One region of the Cytobacillus sp. BC1816 genome, then DNA from elsewhere that is predicted to be linked to it. Evidence: a T-box and tRNA genes for the amino acid it is inferred to sense, from the RefSeq annotation. Region 1 holds a T-box; the other holds one or more tRNA genes.
What was found. The T-box of region 1 lies ahead of tyrS (tyrosine--tRNA ligase). A T-box ahead of a tRNA ligase gene usually reads a tRNA of that ligase, here a tRNA-Tyr.
Positions count from the first base shown of each region.

Region 2: it has a tRNA-Tyr gene. The T-box ahead of tyrS (tyrosine--tRNA ligase) is inferred to sense a tRNA for this amino acid. The anticodon was not compared.

Region 1 is NZ_CP195611.1:4,338,429-4,345,854, reverse strand. Features, by position in the region: gene acsA (acetate--CoA ligase) at 1-159, shown strand, start outside; gene ACR42H_RS22035 (transglycosylase domain-containing protein) at 331-3,213, opposite strand; T-box leader at 3,372-3,597, shown strand; gene tyrS (tyrosine--tRNA ligase) at 3,675-4,934, shown strand; gene rpsD (30S ribosomal protein S4) at 5,030-5,632, opposite strand; gene ACR42H_RS22020 (sensor domain-containing diguanylate cyclase) at 6,220-7,426, shown strand, end outside.
Region 2 is NZ_CP195611.1:1,172,994-1,180,419, reverse strand. Features, by position in the region: gene ACR42H_RS06305 (sensor histidine kinase) at 1-512, opposite strand, end outside; gene ACR42H_RS06300 (ABC transporter substrate-binding protein) at 660-1,946, opposite strand; gene ACR42H_RS06295 (carbohydrate ABC transporter permease) at 2,016-2,843, opposite strand; gene ACR42H_RS06290 (carbohydrate ABC transporter permease) at 2,843-3,784, opposite strand; partial or broken gene ACR42H_RS06285 (nuclease-related domain-containing protein) at 3,959-4,072, shown strand; tRNA gene ACR42H_RS06280 (tRNA-Leu) at 4,355-4,436, opposite strand; tRNA gene ACR42H_RS06275 (tRNA-Leu) at 4,460-4,548, opposite strand; tRNA gene ACR42H_RS06270 (tRNA-Cys) at 4,577-4,650, opposite strand; tRNA gene ACR42H_RS06265 (tRNA-Gly) at 4,669-4,743, opposite strand; tRNA gene ACR42H_RS06260 (tRNA-Gln) at 4,748-4,822, opposite strand; tRNA gene ACR42H_RS06255 (tRNA-His) at 4,881-4,956, opposite strand; tRNA gene ACR42H_RS06250 (tRNA-Trp) at 4,968-5,041, opposite strand; tRNA gene ACR42H_RS06245 (tRNA-Tyr) at 5,050-5,133, opposite strand; tRNA gene ACR42H_RS06240 (tRNA-Thr) at 5,150-5,225, opposite strand; tRNA gene ACR42H_RS06235 (tRNA-Phe) at 5,244-5,316, opposite strand; tRNA gene ACR42H_RS06230 (tRNA-Asp) at 5,342-5,418, opposite strand; tRNA gene ACR42H_RS06225 (tRNA-Met) at 5,422-5,495, opposite strand; tRNA gene ACR42H_RS06220 (tRNA-Val) at 5,505-5,580, opposite strand; tRNA gene ACR42H_RS06215 (tRNA-Glu) at 5,585-5,659, opposite strand; tRNA gene ACR42H_RS06210 (tRNA-Ser) at 5,676-5,766, opposite strand; tRNA gene ACR42H_RS06205 (tRNA-Asn) at 5,770-5,844, opposite strand; rRNA gene rrf (5S ribosomal RNA) at 5,865-5,981, opposite strand; rRNA gene ACR42H_RS06195 (23S ribosomal RNA) at 6,169-7,426, opposite strand, start outside.

The DNA.
Region 1 (7,426 bases):
CAATTTGTTAAGAAAGGCCTTGCTGCCCACGCAGCCCCGCGTGAAATAGAATTCCGCGACAAACTTCCAAAAACCCGAAGCGGCAAAATTATGCGCCGGGTGCTTAAAGCATGGGAACTGGACCTGCCTACTGGCGATTTGTCTACTATGGAAGATTAATAGAGGAGACCGCTGCATAAATGAGCAGCGGTCTTTGTTATTCTTTATAGGCTGATAGTTATAAACTTTTTTATATTATTGTTTAGCAAAGTATCCAGAATATATTTTTGGCAATGTTATTTTATAAAGAAAAAGCAGAATCCCAAGCCCTGTTTGGGATTCTGCTTTTCTTTAATTAGTTTCTTCACCTTCACCGGGTTCTGATGGTTTCTCAGCATCAGGCTTTTCCTCGGCTGGAGGAGGATCTTTTGGTTTCTCCTCTTTTGGCTTTTCTTCTTTAGGCTTTTCCTCTTTCGGCTTCTCTTCTTTCGGTTTTTCTTCTTCCGTTTTCTTGCCGATTTCTACTACATTGGAAGAAGCAGACTCTTTGCCGGCAATGTCAACGGCTGTTACATGGATCGAGCCGCTTCCAGCCTTGTAGTTTAAGGAAGAGCCGGCTTTTATTGTAGCAACTTTTTTACCTCCGCTGTAAACGCGATAGCCAATGACATCTTTTTCAGGATGTGCTCCCCACGTAATGGTTTGGCCTGAAGCTTTTATACTTGGGGCCGCTGGTGCTTTGCCATTGTCTTTGAGCTGATCTGCACTTGTCAGAATACTCTTCCAGCGTTCTTTATTCGGAATTAGAGTACTTAGATTTGCTTTAATGCCGAAAAGTTTTTGAATATAATCCGGATTTACTACCATTCCAGGTTCAGTAAACTCTTGTGGTGTTGAATCAAGTGCCATATATTTTTTATCGCCAATTCGTACAAGTTTTCCATTGCCAAGGCTATCATCAACTTTTGTTGGGACAAATTTGGCATTGAATAAATCAGTCTCGACTAGGCCAGCTTTAGAACATGCCTCTGAAGGCAGAAGGCCTGAAATGGCGCAGAACGAACGCCTTACGATTCCGCCCGGCATTTTAAAGCTATCGCTCGGATTAACAAGGTCAGGTGCGACGTCATATGCTGCATTCATCAAATCCGCCCAGAGATAGTTATTGCGCAAACTATAGCTTAACGGTCCAGGGGCTTTTAATGATTTAGGCGTATCATATCCTGACCATATGCCGAAAGTGACATTCGGGTTGGATGCCACGAACCATGCATCTATGAATTCAGTACCAGTACCGGTTTTCCCTGCCCAGTCGGAACTGAACTTCAATCTGCTCTTAATCGATGTGGCAGTTCCGCTGTTAATAACGTCTCTCATCATATCGATTGTAAGGTATGCTGTCTGCGGACTGAATACATCAACAGGCTCGGATTTATTCTGGAATATTATGTTCCCGTCTTTGTCTGTGATTTTTTCAATCATATAGGCGTCAATAAACTTCCCGCCGTTGGCAAATGTAGTAAAGGCATTCGTATTTTCTTCAACAGTTACCCCATATTCCAAAGAACCAATGGATGTAGACAAGTTTGTATAGTCAGGACCGATCAGAGAGGTAAAGCCCATCTTTTCCAGGTAAGCGGCAGGCCGCTGTCCGACTATATCCTTATAAAGCTTTACAGCTGGGACATTGTATGAATGCTTAAGTGCTTGTCTGGCTGATACGAGCCCGCTATAGGTATTCGTATAGTTCTTTGGCCAAGGCCTATTTAATCCTGGGCTTAGATATAGCGGCACATCAGGCAGAATGGTCCCGGGTGCTGCTTTTCCAAGTTCCATTGCTGGAGCATAGACTAAAAGCGGCTTCATGGTTGAACCATTTTGTCTTAGAGCGCTTGTAGCATGATTCAGCTGCTCGCGTTTGTGATCGCGTCCGCCGACAAAGCTGATGATTTTACCGGTTTTATTTTCAATTAAAATGGCTCCAACCTCTACGGGCTCCATGATTTGCTTATCTTCGCCGGTTTCTGGGTCCTTGATCGTCTCAGGTTTGTCTGGCCCATAATAAGGGTAGTTATTTTTCACCTGCTGCATTTTATCATAAATATCTTTGTTGATCGTCGAATGGATCTGGAAGCCATTCTGGCGGATCGTCCGGTCTGCCAGAGTCCTGTATTCCTCTCGGAGCTCGTCATCCTCTTTTAAGTCCTGCTCTTCGTATCCATCATTTTTTGCGAGAATTTTAGTCATGATGTTTACTGCACGCTCTTCAATTTCATACGTCAAATATGGATACTTTTCCAAGGGGCTTTCTGAAGGTGTAGTGAAATCCTTGGTCAGGTCGTAAGCCAGAGCTTCTTCGTATTGCTTCTGGTCAATCTTTCCGTCGTCATACATTCTTTTCAGAACGGTTTTCATTCTGGAGAAGCCTGGTTCCAGATTCTCTTTGACCGTTCCCTCCCTTGTAAAAGGAGTGTAGCCGAATGGACTCTGCGGCAGCCCCGCTATGAATGCGGCCTGAGGCAAGGTTAATTCTTTTGCACTCACCCCAAAAATGCCTTTGGCAGCTGCTTCAACTCCGGCAATATTACGTCCGGATGCATTTCTTCCAAAGGTAGATACATTCAGATATGCTTCCAATATCTCTTTTTTATCAAAGAATTTCTCCAGTCGCAAAGCAAGCAGGATCTCTTTTGCTTTCCGCTCGAAAGAGACTTCATTCGTTAAGATTTGGTTTTTTATCAGCTGCTGTGTAAGTGTACTTCCGCCGGATTGAACAGATGAATTAGTTACTTCCTGGAACAATGCGCGCATAATCGCTTTTGGCACTACTCCGTCATGCTCGTAGAAATATTCATCTTCAGTAGCCACAACTGCGTTAATTAAGTGTTCCGAAACCTCATCAAGCTTGACTTCCTCACGTTCAAGGTCTGTTCTCAGTTTTCCTAAATATACGTTATTTGCAAAGTATATTTGCGATGTCTCTTCATAGTCATAAATATCTTTTTTCATGCTTGCATAGGATCGGATGGGTTCATCCTTTACCAGCGACGCGAAATAACCAGCTCCCAGTCCTCCCGCGAACGCACCGCCAATAACAGCCAGTATGATAAAAAGCAAAGTAAGATTCCAGATAACCTGGTACGTTATACTCGCTCCTTTAGCTGCTTTTTTATTCCCGAAAAGGCCCGGAGTTTGCCTCAATTTGTCAAATAACATCTGAAACTTTTCTTTCATCGTATCAATCCCCCTAAAATCACATCTATTATAGCATATTGCGACATAGTAATATGACAAGGTTCGCCATTTATCTGAAATTTCCTTTTTTCGCATAGGCATTTGACATTTGGCTGATTTTTATGATAAAAATGTTTTATCTTAGACGTTAAAATATTTTACAGGCATTGATGGGAATCCAGTAATGCTTCTATCCCTGTTTCAGAAAGCCGGCGTTCGCTGCGAGCCGGTACAAATAGAAGGATGAATTACCTCCCTGAGCTTTCACTGTCAACCTGCCCAGCAGTTATAGCAGTGGACGGATTATCCGTTATTCTGAAAGAGTGGAGGACAGCTGTCCTCAATTTGGGTGGTACCGCGCAAAAATGATCATGCGTCCCTGCATATTTGCAGGGGCGTTTTTTGTATGGGTGATACCCTGTTAATGCCTTGAAAATAGCCGTTAATTAGGAGGAGTTAAGATGAGTTTACTTGAAGATTTGCAATGGAGAGGGATTGTTTACCAGCAGACAGATGAAGAGGGCATTGAGAACACACTCGGAAAAGAAGCAATCTCTTTATACTGTGGTGTAGACCCAACAGCTGACAGCATGCACATCGGGCATCTGCTGCCGTTTTTAACATTAAGGCGCTTTCAAAAGGAAGGCCATCGTCCAATCGTTCTAGTAGGCGGAGCCACTGGCCTGATTGGAGATCCAAGCGGTAAAAGCGAAGAGCGGAACCTGCAGACGCTGGAAACTGTACAGCATAATGTGGATTGCATAAAGAACCAGCTAAAAAGAATTTTTGACTTTGAAAGTGAAAATGGTGCAATCATGGTTAACAACTATGATTGGGCAGGCTCCATGGATATTGTTACATTCCTGCGTGATTACGGGAAACATGTCGGAGTCAATTACATGCTCGCTAAAGACACCATTTCCTCCAGACTGGAAACGGGAATTTCCTTTACTGAATTTACTTACACGATCCTGCAGGCCATGGATTTCCTTCATTTATATGAGAACCATAACTGCAAAATGCAGATTGGCGGAAGCGACCAATGGGGGAATATCACAACAGGCCTGGAGCTCATCCGCAAAATGGCGCCTGAAGGGTCCAAGGCATACGGCCTGACCATACCTTTGGTTACGAAAGCGGATGGAACAAAATTCGGCAAAACGGAAAGCGGAGCAATCTGGCTTGACCCGGAGAAAACATCTCCTTATGAGTTTTACCAGTTCTGGATTAACACAGCAGATGCGGATGTAATCAAATACCTTAAGTTCTTTACATTCTTATCCCGTGAAGAAATTGAAGGCCTTGAAAAAGCTGTTCAGGAAGAACCGCATCTCCGCAAAGCCCAAAAAACACTTGCTGAAGAAATGACACGCCTGATTCATGGGGATGAAGCATTGGAACAGGCTATCAAGATTACAGCAGCGTTATTCAGCGGAGAAATTAAAAACCTTTCTGCTTCAGAGATTAAACAAGGCTTTAAGGATGTTCCATCTTATGAGCATTCTGAAGGCGAAGAATTGGGGATCGTTGATTTGCTTGTTGCTGCCAAAATCTCCCCATCCAAACGCCAGGCACGTGAAGATGTGACGAATGGCGCTGTTTCAGTAAATGGTGAACGCATAACTGAGCTTGACTACACTCTTTCTGATAAGGACAAGATTGAAGGCCAATTTACTGTCATTCGCCGCGGAAAGAAGAAATATTTCCTAATTAAATACTAACTTAAAATCCCTCCTGTAACGGAGGGATTTAAGTTATCTCAGCGTTTTCCGGACAACAAAAAAACTGCCGAAATGCATCGGCAGTTTTTAAATTATTAACGAGAGTAGAATTCAACGATTAGAGATTCGTTGATTTCAGCTGGAAGTTCAGAACGCTCTGGCATGCGAGTGAAAGTTCCTTCTAGCTTGTCTGCATCGAAAGATACGAAGTCAGGTACAAAGTTGTTAACTTCGATCGCTTCTTTAACGATGTCAAGGCTGCGAGATTTTTCGCGAAGTGTAATTGTTTGACCAGGTGCTACGCGGTATGATGGAATATCAACGCGAGATCCATCAACCATGATATGACCATGGTTAACTAGCTGGCGAGCTTGACGGCGAGTGCGTGCAAGACCCAAACGGTAAACCACGTTGTCAAGGCGTGATTCAAGAAGAATCATGAAGTTTTCACCGTGCTTACCAGGCATTTTGCCAGCTTTATCGAATAAATTGCGGAATTGACGCTCATTTACTCCGTACATATGACGAAGCTTTTGCTTCTCCTGCAATTGTAATCCGTATTCAGATAATTTTTTGCGCTGGTTTGGACCATGTTGTCCAGGAGCGTAAGGACGCTTTTCTAATTCTTTACCAGTTCCGCTTAGAGAGATTCCAAGACGACGGGATAATTTCCAGCTTGGACCAGTATAACGAGCCATTTAAGACTCCTCCTTTTGTGTTTTTATTTGGGTAAAATAAAAACAGAAACAGATGCGCACAACAATCATGTCCATTTTGTTTTCATGTACCTTCGCCCTAGCAGCAGAGGGTTACACAGTACCCCATCCCCAGAAAACTCTGGTTGAGGAACAAAATGAGTGCATCAAGGTGCTCACATAGGCTGCAATATTTTACACAAGGAGTATTATATAATTTTTAGAGGATAAAAGTCAAGATGATTTTATTTTTTACTTCTTCATATTTAAAGGATGTTTAAATTATAAGCGAAGATTTTGTCCTGTGCCATAATTCACTTGAAATTAGAAAACTTAATAAAGAGTCAACTTGCAAGATATGATATAATAAAGAAAAAATTGGAATTATTAGATTAAAGGGAATGCAGCTTCGCTTTTTTTATTTTAATGTGTGTTTCTTGCTGCAATTACTTTTATTAAAAGTTATGAATTTAGGAAAGTTGAAACGAAATAGCCACATGTATGCCGAAAATAATAATTCTTATTCGTTATAATATACCTTATTGGTTTATAGATTCATGATCTGAGACATTTGATAGGTGATAATAAAGATGGATACACTTGAACGCCAAATCATACTTAATTTAAAAAGCCGATTTTTTGACATTATCGATACGGAGAACGGTTTCTTTCACTATGAAAAATTGCTGAATGAAATGCTCTCTGCCATTAAAGCCCTTACCGGAGCGGGTGATATAACTCTGTACGTCTTTAATGAATGGAAGCAGGAGTTTTTTGCAGAAGCTTCCACGAACCCGGATGCTTTGCTTTCACCTGCTTTTTCAAATGATTTAAAAAGATGGGCTAACAATAACAGAGAGTTGCAGAGTTTAAGCACGGAGATTAAGGAAGAACAAATAATGATTCCTCTTGTAAAGAGAGGCCAGCTGCTGGGATGCATGATTTTAACAGGTGAATCACGCTGTTTTCATTCCTATACAGAAAAAGTAATTCAGGAGCTTAGCGAAGAATGCGGGCAATTTCTTGATAAAGCTCAGAGTCTGGCCAAAATTGCATCAGAAGAAAAACGTTATAAACAGCTGTATAGAGTTACGGAGAAATTCCATTCCTCAATGGATATGGATATGGTGCTGGGGGAGATTATTTATACTCTGCAGGAAATGTACCCCACTTTTACCTATTATCTTCTGCTGTCTCAGGATAACAATAATCATGGGGATCTGCCCATCAGAGACCTTGAATATGACAGCGAAAACATCGCGGCCATGCAGGCATATGTCACAGGAGCTGTTCAATTTGAAGATTCCCTGCAGGAAATGCGCTCTATCTTATATGCCCCTTTAAAAGGGAAGCAGGGGGTTTATGGAGTGCTTCAGGTCATTGCGCCTAATACCATCATATTCCCTAAAAATGAAATTGAATTTATCACGCTTCTGGCCAATACTGCAGGCAGTGCACTGGAGAATGCGCAGCTTTATCAGCAATCCAAGCGATTGATAGCGGACCTTCAATTAATTAACGAAACTTCCCACCGCCTGAATTCGAATTTGCGCCTGACAGAAACCATGAACTTCATGGCAGATCAGATTCTGCATTCCTTTGATGCTGAAGAAGCGGGTTTCATCTTGATAACTTCTGATAGTGCGGATGTGAATATAATCCAGGGCAGTACTGAATTTTTTCAAACCAAAGAGGCAGAAGTCTATATTCAGTATATAAGGAAAAAGATCATCAAGGAGAAAGAGTCTCTTTTTATTGGGGATTTTTCTTTACAGTTCGAGGGTACGGCCAGCTTTT
Region 2 (7,426 bases), 2.2 Mb from region 1:
GGCTTTTTGTCCTCAGGCTCCTTTATCTTATGAATAGGCTCAAGATACATATTACTTGGACTTTCTTTGGCTTTTACGTAAAATTCCTGATTGGCATTTGTCAGCTTCTTTGAAAAAATAACTGTAGAGCGCCTGGAAGCTGTTATAAGACGATCTTCCTTTGCAACAGCAATGTTAACTCTTTTGATATTTTCTTCTGCATACAGTATGGTAGAAATTACATTTCTTACAGCTTCCACTGCCTGATAATTATTTTCCTTTTGGGGATCTTTTAAAAAGTTTATTAAACCTGGATTATTGTAAAGGGATAGTGTTAATCCGTCCAGCTCATTTATGTAACCCTCCAGGTTCACTTTTCCTTGATATAATAGGTTGCTATTTTCCTTAATGGCCTGGTCTTTCAATGATTCCGCTGTATGATAATAAGTGATGATTATAGACGCCCCAAATGGAACGATCGTGGCTACCATCAATAGAACAATCAGTTTATTTCTAATGCTCTTTTTGAACATTTACATCCCCCGCTGCTTTGTCTTTTACAATAGTATAAAGCGAACTTCCCTTTTTGGGGATGCCTTTTTGTTATGGGGTTTTGCATATAATTAAAATATAAAACAGAAAGCATATCTTCCGCAGACATGCTTCCTGTTTAACCAAATTTATTTCAGATTATCCCAGGATGCCTGGAAGCGTTCTACGACCGTATCATAGTCAATCTTTCCTGCAGCGTATTCCTGGATTGTTGCAGCAAACTCTTTATTTGCACCATCCGGCCACCTGAACCATGTCCAAGGAACGGTTTTCTCTTCCTTAGAATACTCAAGAATATGCTGTCCAAGCGGGCCTAAACCGGTTGGTTCTATATTGTCGAAGGCAGGAATGAACGCAAACTCTTCTGTGATATAACGCTTTCCTGTTTCAGAAGAAACCATCCAGTCAAGGAATAATTTTGCTTCTTCAAGATGCTCTGAATTTTTATTAAGAACCCAGTTGTTCGGAACGCCTACCGGTAAACGGTCTGCTTCAGCCTCATCATCAGTAAGCGGAATTGGCAGGAATCCCATATTAATTTCAGGGTTGATTTCAAGAATCATGTTTTCTGTCCAGTTCCCCTGCTGAAGCATTGCTGTATTGCCGGATGCAAATAGCGTTACTTGCGTATTATAATCTGTTGTTAATGGATTATCATTTCCAAAGTTTATTTCAGTATCAAGCACTTCTTTGAACTCTTTAAATTTATCATTGCCAGTAATTTTTTCAGATCCGCTGTATAAGCCCTCAATAAATGCCACCGGATCTTCCTGCTGTGCAAATGGAATATTTAGTAAATGCTGGCCAATGACCCACCACTCTCCATAACCGGCAGAGAAAGGAGTAATTCCTTTATCTTTTAGTTTTTCAGAAGCATCCTTCAGTTCAGAAATCGTATTAGGTGGTTCAGTGATGCCTGCTTCTTCAAATAAATCCTTATTATAAATGAAACCGTATCCTTCAAGGTTTACAGGCATTCCATAAAGTTTGCCGTCTGTATCAGTCATTGGAACTTTTCCAATTGGAAGCACATGCTCTGCCCAAGGCTCATTCGAAAGATCTGCAAGATGCTCTTTCCAAAGCTCCAATTCTTTAAATCCGCCATTGTTAAAAATGTCAGGCTGTTCGCCGGATGCAAACTTTGCTTTTAATGCAGCACCATAATCAGCACCGCCGCCGACTGATTCAAGCTTTACTTTAATATTCGGATGCTCTTTTTCGAATTCACCGATCATTGCCTGAAGCTGATCGGCAATCTCCACTTTAAACTGGAACAAATTCAATGTTACCACTTCATCATCATTATTTGAATCATCCTTTGGCTTTTCATCCCCTGAAGAGCTGGAAGAAGAACAGCCCGCCATAATGCCCGCCATCAGAACCAATGACAGCAGTAATAGAGCAAAGCGTTTCATTTTGTTTCCCCCCTGAATAATTTTTTATATAAACTTTAACAGCCCATATGGCCGCAAAAGTCTCTATAACTACTTGATGGAACCTTGTGCAATGCCTTTAATAATATGCCTCTGCAGAAACAGGAAGAAAATAACAACAGGTGTAATGCCCATCACAAGGGCGGCCAGTCCCATGTCCCATTGCTTTGTATATTGTGCAAAGAATGAACTTGTGGCCAAAGGAATCGTCCTTAGTTCTGCATCCTGAAGCACAAGAAGTGGCAGAAGATAATCATTCCAGATCCATAATGTATTTAAAATAATAACCGTTACAGTGATTGGCTTTAGAAGCGGAAAAACAATTCTCCAAAAGACCCCAAACTGGCTGCACCCATCAATTCGGGCCGATTCTTCTATCTCTATTGGAACTGTTTTAATAAATCCGTGATACAGGAAAAGCGATAATGGTACACCAAAGCCAAAATACATAATGATGAGACCAGGTATGCTGTTTGTCAGATTCAGCGTGCCTCCCAGCTTCATCAGCGGTATCATGACCGTCTGGAAAGGAATAACCATCGCAGATACAAATAACGCAAACAGGATTTTGCTGAATTTCCCCGGGGTTCGGACCATCTTCCAGGCAGCCATGGAACTAATGACAACCAGTCCAATATTGCTGATCACCGTAATTATAAGCGAATTCCAGAAGGCCCGCGGGAAATTAATAATATCCCATACCTTCAAGTAATTGGAGAATAAAAACTCCTGCGGCCACGCTGCAGCATCAATCAAAATATCTGCAAAACCTTTTACAGAATTGATGATCACGAAATAAAAAGGTATGAGGAATATGATTCCTAATACGATTCCGATAATCTCGAGCAGAAACGTAACCTTCGTATATCTGGGACTCATTAGGCCTCAACCTCCCTTTTCTTGGTCATCATAACCTGAACCGTTGTAAAAATTGCTACAACAAGGAAGAACAAAATGGATTTCGCGGTACCCAGACCATACCGGTTATTCTGGAATGCTTCCTGATAAATATTAATTGCAACAGATTGTGTTGAATTAAATGGACCTCCGCCTGTCAGTGAAATATTCAGGTCGAAAATCTTAAATGCCATTGAAATAGTTAAAAAGAAACAAATCGTAAACGCCGGCAAAATAAGAGGAATAATAATTTTCGTCAGAAGTGTCCAGCTTGATGCCCCATCGATCCTGGCGGCCTCCAGCAATGTCTGATCAACCCCCTGCAGCGCTGCAATATAAATAACCATCATATATCCGCTGATCTGCCAGGCAAACACAATTACAATTCCCCAGAATGCTGTTGACTCATCCCCAAGCCATGGCAGCTTAAATACGGATAGATCTGTAAGATTTCCAATTGCAGCAAACCCTTTTACAAAAATAAACTGCCAGATGAACCCAAGCAATAATCCCCCGATAACATTAGGAATGAAGAACACAGTCCGCAATAAATTTCTGGACTTCAATGCTGCGTTCAATAATAATGCAAGCCCAAAACCTAGTAAATTACTAATAATAACCGAGGCTAACATAAACTTGGTAGTAAAAATGAAGGAATCAAAAAACTTGGGATCATTTTTAAAGATCTTTATATAATTTTCAAGTCCGACCCACTCAACTACAGAACTGACACCATTCCAGGAAGTAAAAGAATAATAAATTCCCATCAAAAAAGGAATGATTTGAATCACCAGGAAAAAAATCAATGCCGGTCCTACAAATGCGCTGTATGTTAGCATTTTTTTCAGATTTGCTTTTTTCCTGGATACTGTTTTAACCTCTGAATTGACTGCTGCTTCCCCGACTTCAATCTTTGTCTCCAAATCTCTTCACCGCCCCCTCATCTCTTGCAAACGCTTTCCTACATTATATTTGAAACCGTTTGCATATATAGGTGACTGGATTGACTAAAATGGTGCAATATTTTGACTTCTTTAAAAGGATTAGCTTGTGGAAATGGAAAACATTGCATAGAATGAAGCTATCTTGAACATAGAGATGTGGGCTTTTTCCAAATAGATTCATTATTAATCACTGGAGGCTGCATCTACATTTTTGAAGTCAAGAATTATGAGGGAGACTTTTATATCGAACAGGACAGATGGTATACAGCACCATCCTAATAAAAGTTGTTTCAATGCAGGGTTCCGAAAGATTCAGAGGGTGGTTTCGAGAGGGGGTTCTTAACTGTTCGGAAGGTTCCTATGAAACAAGATAAACCAGGTTTGAATTACTAAAGTAAGCAACAGATGTGTGTTACGTCCAAGATAGATAATATTACATCACAATCAGCAGAATGGCTGCATTGATATTTGCTATCCGCTTTAAAAATTTGCACAGATATTAATTAAACAACAAAAAAAGATTTCCCTATTGGGAAACCTCTTTTTAGATACCGGTGGTCGGGGTCGAACCGACACTCCAGAAGGAACACGATTTTGAGTCGTGCGCGTCTGCCAATTCCGCCACACCGGCATATTAAAATGTAGTAAATCTTGTGGTGCCGAGGACCGGAATCGAACCGGTACGGTAGTCACCTACCGCAGGATTTTAAGTCCTGTGCGTCTGCCAGTTCCGCCACCCCGGCGTATATCAGCGAATCAAGATTTAGATTATGGAGGCGGCAACCGGATTCGAACCGGTGGTAAAGGTTTTGCAGACCTCTGCCTTACCACTTGGCTATGCCGCCATAAAATGAAGTTTATTCTGGAGCGGAAGACGGGATTCGAACCCGCGACCCTCACCTTGGCAAGGTGATGTTCTACCACTGAACTACTTCCGCAAAATGGCTGGGCTAGCAGGATTCGAACCTGCGAGTGACGGAGTCAAAGTCCGGTGCCTTACCGCTTGGCTATAGCCCATTGATAGTTCATATCACATTTATATGAGAGTTATACTCGTACTGTTACTATAAATTTATGGGGCGACTGATGGGAATCGAACCCACGAGTGTCGGAGCCACAATCCGATGCGTTAACCACTTCGCCACAGCCGCCATTATAATATTGGCAGGGGTAGTAGGAATCGAACCCACATCAAAGGTTTTGGAGACCTTCGTTTTACCATTAAACTATACCCCTATATAAATTGGTGGAGGGGGGCAGATTCGAACTGCCGAACCCGAAGGAGCGGATTTACAGTCCGCCGCGTTTAGCCACTTCGCTACCCCTCCATATTAGCATAAAGAATGGTGCCGGCAAGAGGACTTGAACCCCCAACCTACTGATTACAAGTCAGTTGCTCTACCAATTGAGCTACACCGGCAAATCAATTCAGTAAAGGTGGCTCAGGACGGAATCGAACCGCCGACACAAGGATTTTCAGTCCTTTGCTCTACCGACTGAGCTACTGAGCCACATATTATTTACTTTTTGTAAAAATGGCGGTCCGGACGGGACTCGAACCCGCGACCTCCTGCGTGACAGGCAGGCATTCTAACCAACTGAACTACCGGACCAGATTGCGGGGGCAGGATTTGAACCTGCGACCTTCGGGTTATGAGCCCGACGAGCTACCGGACTGCTCCACCCCGCGACAATAATATGGTGGAGGATGACGGGATCGAACCGCCGACCCTCTGCTTGTAAGGCAGATGCTCTCCCAGCTGAGCTAATCCTCCAAAATGGTGACCCCTACGGGATTCGAACCCGTGTTACCGCCGTGAAAGGGCGGTGTCTTAACCGCTTGACCAAGGGGCCAATATAGAAATTATAATGGCGGAGAGCAAGGGATTTGAACCCTTGATACGCGGTTAGCGTATACACGATTTCCAATCGTGCTCCTTCGGCCACTCGGACAGCTCTCCATTTGGCTCCGCAGGTAGGATTCGAACCTACGACCGTTCGGTTAACAGCCGAATGCTCTACCACTGAGCTACTGCGGAATAATGATATTTGTAAAACAGCCCGGCAGCGTCCTACTCTCACAAGGGGACAGCCCCTAACTACCATTGGCGCTGAGAAGCTTAACTTCCGTGTTCGGTATGGGAACGGGTGTGACCTTCTCGCCATCGCCACCAGACTATTTTTTCAAAGACAAGTATTATTATACCGTCTTTTTATCATTTTTCAAGAGGAAATTTACTTTTTTTCGTTCCCTCAAAACTAGATAATGCATGAAGAAGCATTTGCCGAGTATTCACCAATGACTTGTCTAGCTTCGGCTCCTAACTTCTCTCGAAGTTGAACAGTCGCCTCCGCTTTTCGTTTTGGTTAAGTCCTCGATCGATTAGTATCAGTCAGCTCCACATGTCGCCACGCTTCCACCTCTGACCTATCAACCTGATCATCTTTCAGGGATCTTACTAGCTTGACGCTATGGGAAATCTCATCTCGAGGGGGGCTTCATGCTTAGATGCTTTCAGCACTTATCCCTTCCGCACATAGCTACCCAGCGATGCCTTTGGCAAGACAACTGGTACACCAGCGGTGCGTCCATCCCGGTCCTCTCGTACTAAGGACAGCTCCTCTCAAATTTCCTGCGCCCACGACGGATAGGGACCGAACTGTCTCACGACGTTCTGAACCCAGCTCGCGTACCGCTTTAATGGGCGAACAGCCCAACCCTTGGGACCGACTACAGCCCCAGGATGCGATGAGCCGACATCGAGGTGCCAAACCTCCCCGTCGATGTGGACTCTTGGGGGAGATAAGCCTGTTATCCCCGGGGTAGCTTTTATCCGTTGAGCGATGGCCCTTCCATGCGGAACCACCGGATCACTAAGCCCGACTTTCGTCCCTGCTCGACTTGTAGGTCTCGCAGTCAAGCTCCCTTGTGCCTTTACACTCTGCGAATGATTTCCAACCATTCTGAGGGAACCTTTGGGCGCCTCCGTTACTTTTTAGGAGGCGACCGCCCCAGTCAAACTGCCCACCTGACACTGTCTCCCGCCCCGATAAGGGGCGCGGGTTAGAATTTCAATACAGCCAGGGTAGTATCCCACCGACGCCTCCACCGAAGCTAGCGCTCCGGCTTCTCAGGCTCCTACCTATCCTGTACAAGCTGTACCAAAATTCAATATCAGGCTACAGTAAAGCTCCACGGGGTCTTTCCGTCCTGTCGCGGGTAACCTGCATCTTCACAGGTACTATAATTTCACCGAGTCTCTCGTTGAGACAGTGCCCAGATCGTTACGCCTTTCGTGCGGGTCGGAACTTACCCGACAAGGAATTTCGCTACCTTAGGACCGTTATAGTTACGGCCGCCGTTTACTGGGGCTTCGATTCAAAGCTTCGCTTGCGCTAACCTCTCCTCTTAACCTTCCAGCACCGGGCAGGCGTCAGCCCCTATACTTCGCCTTGCGGCTTCGCAGAGACCTGTGTTTTTGCTAAACAGTCGCCTGGGCCTATTCACTGCGGCTCATCAGGGCTATTCACCCTAATGAGCACCCCTTCTCCCGAAGTTACGGGGTCATTTTGCCGAGTTCCTTAACGAGAGTTCTCTCGCTCACCTTAGGATTCTCTCCT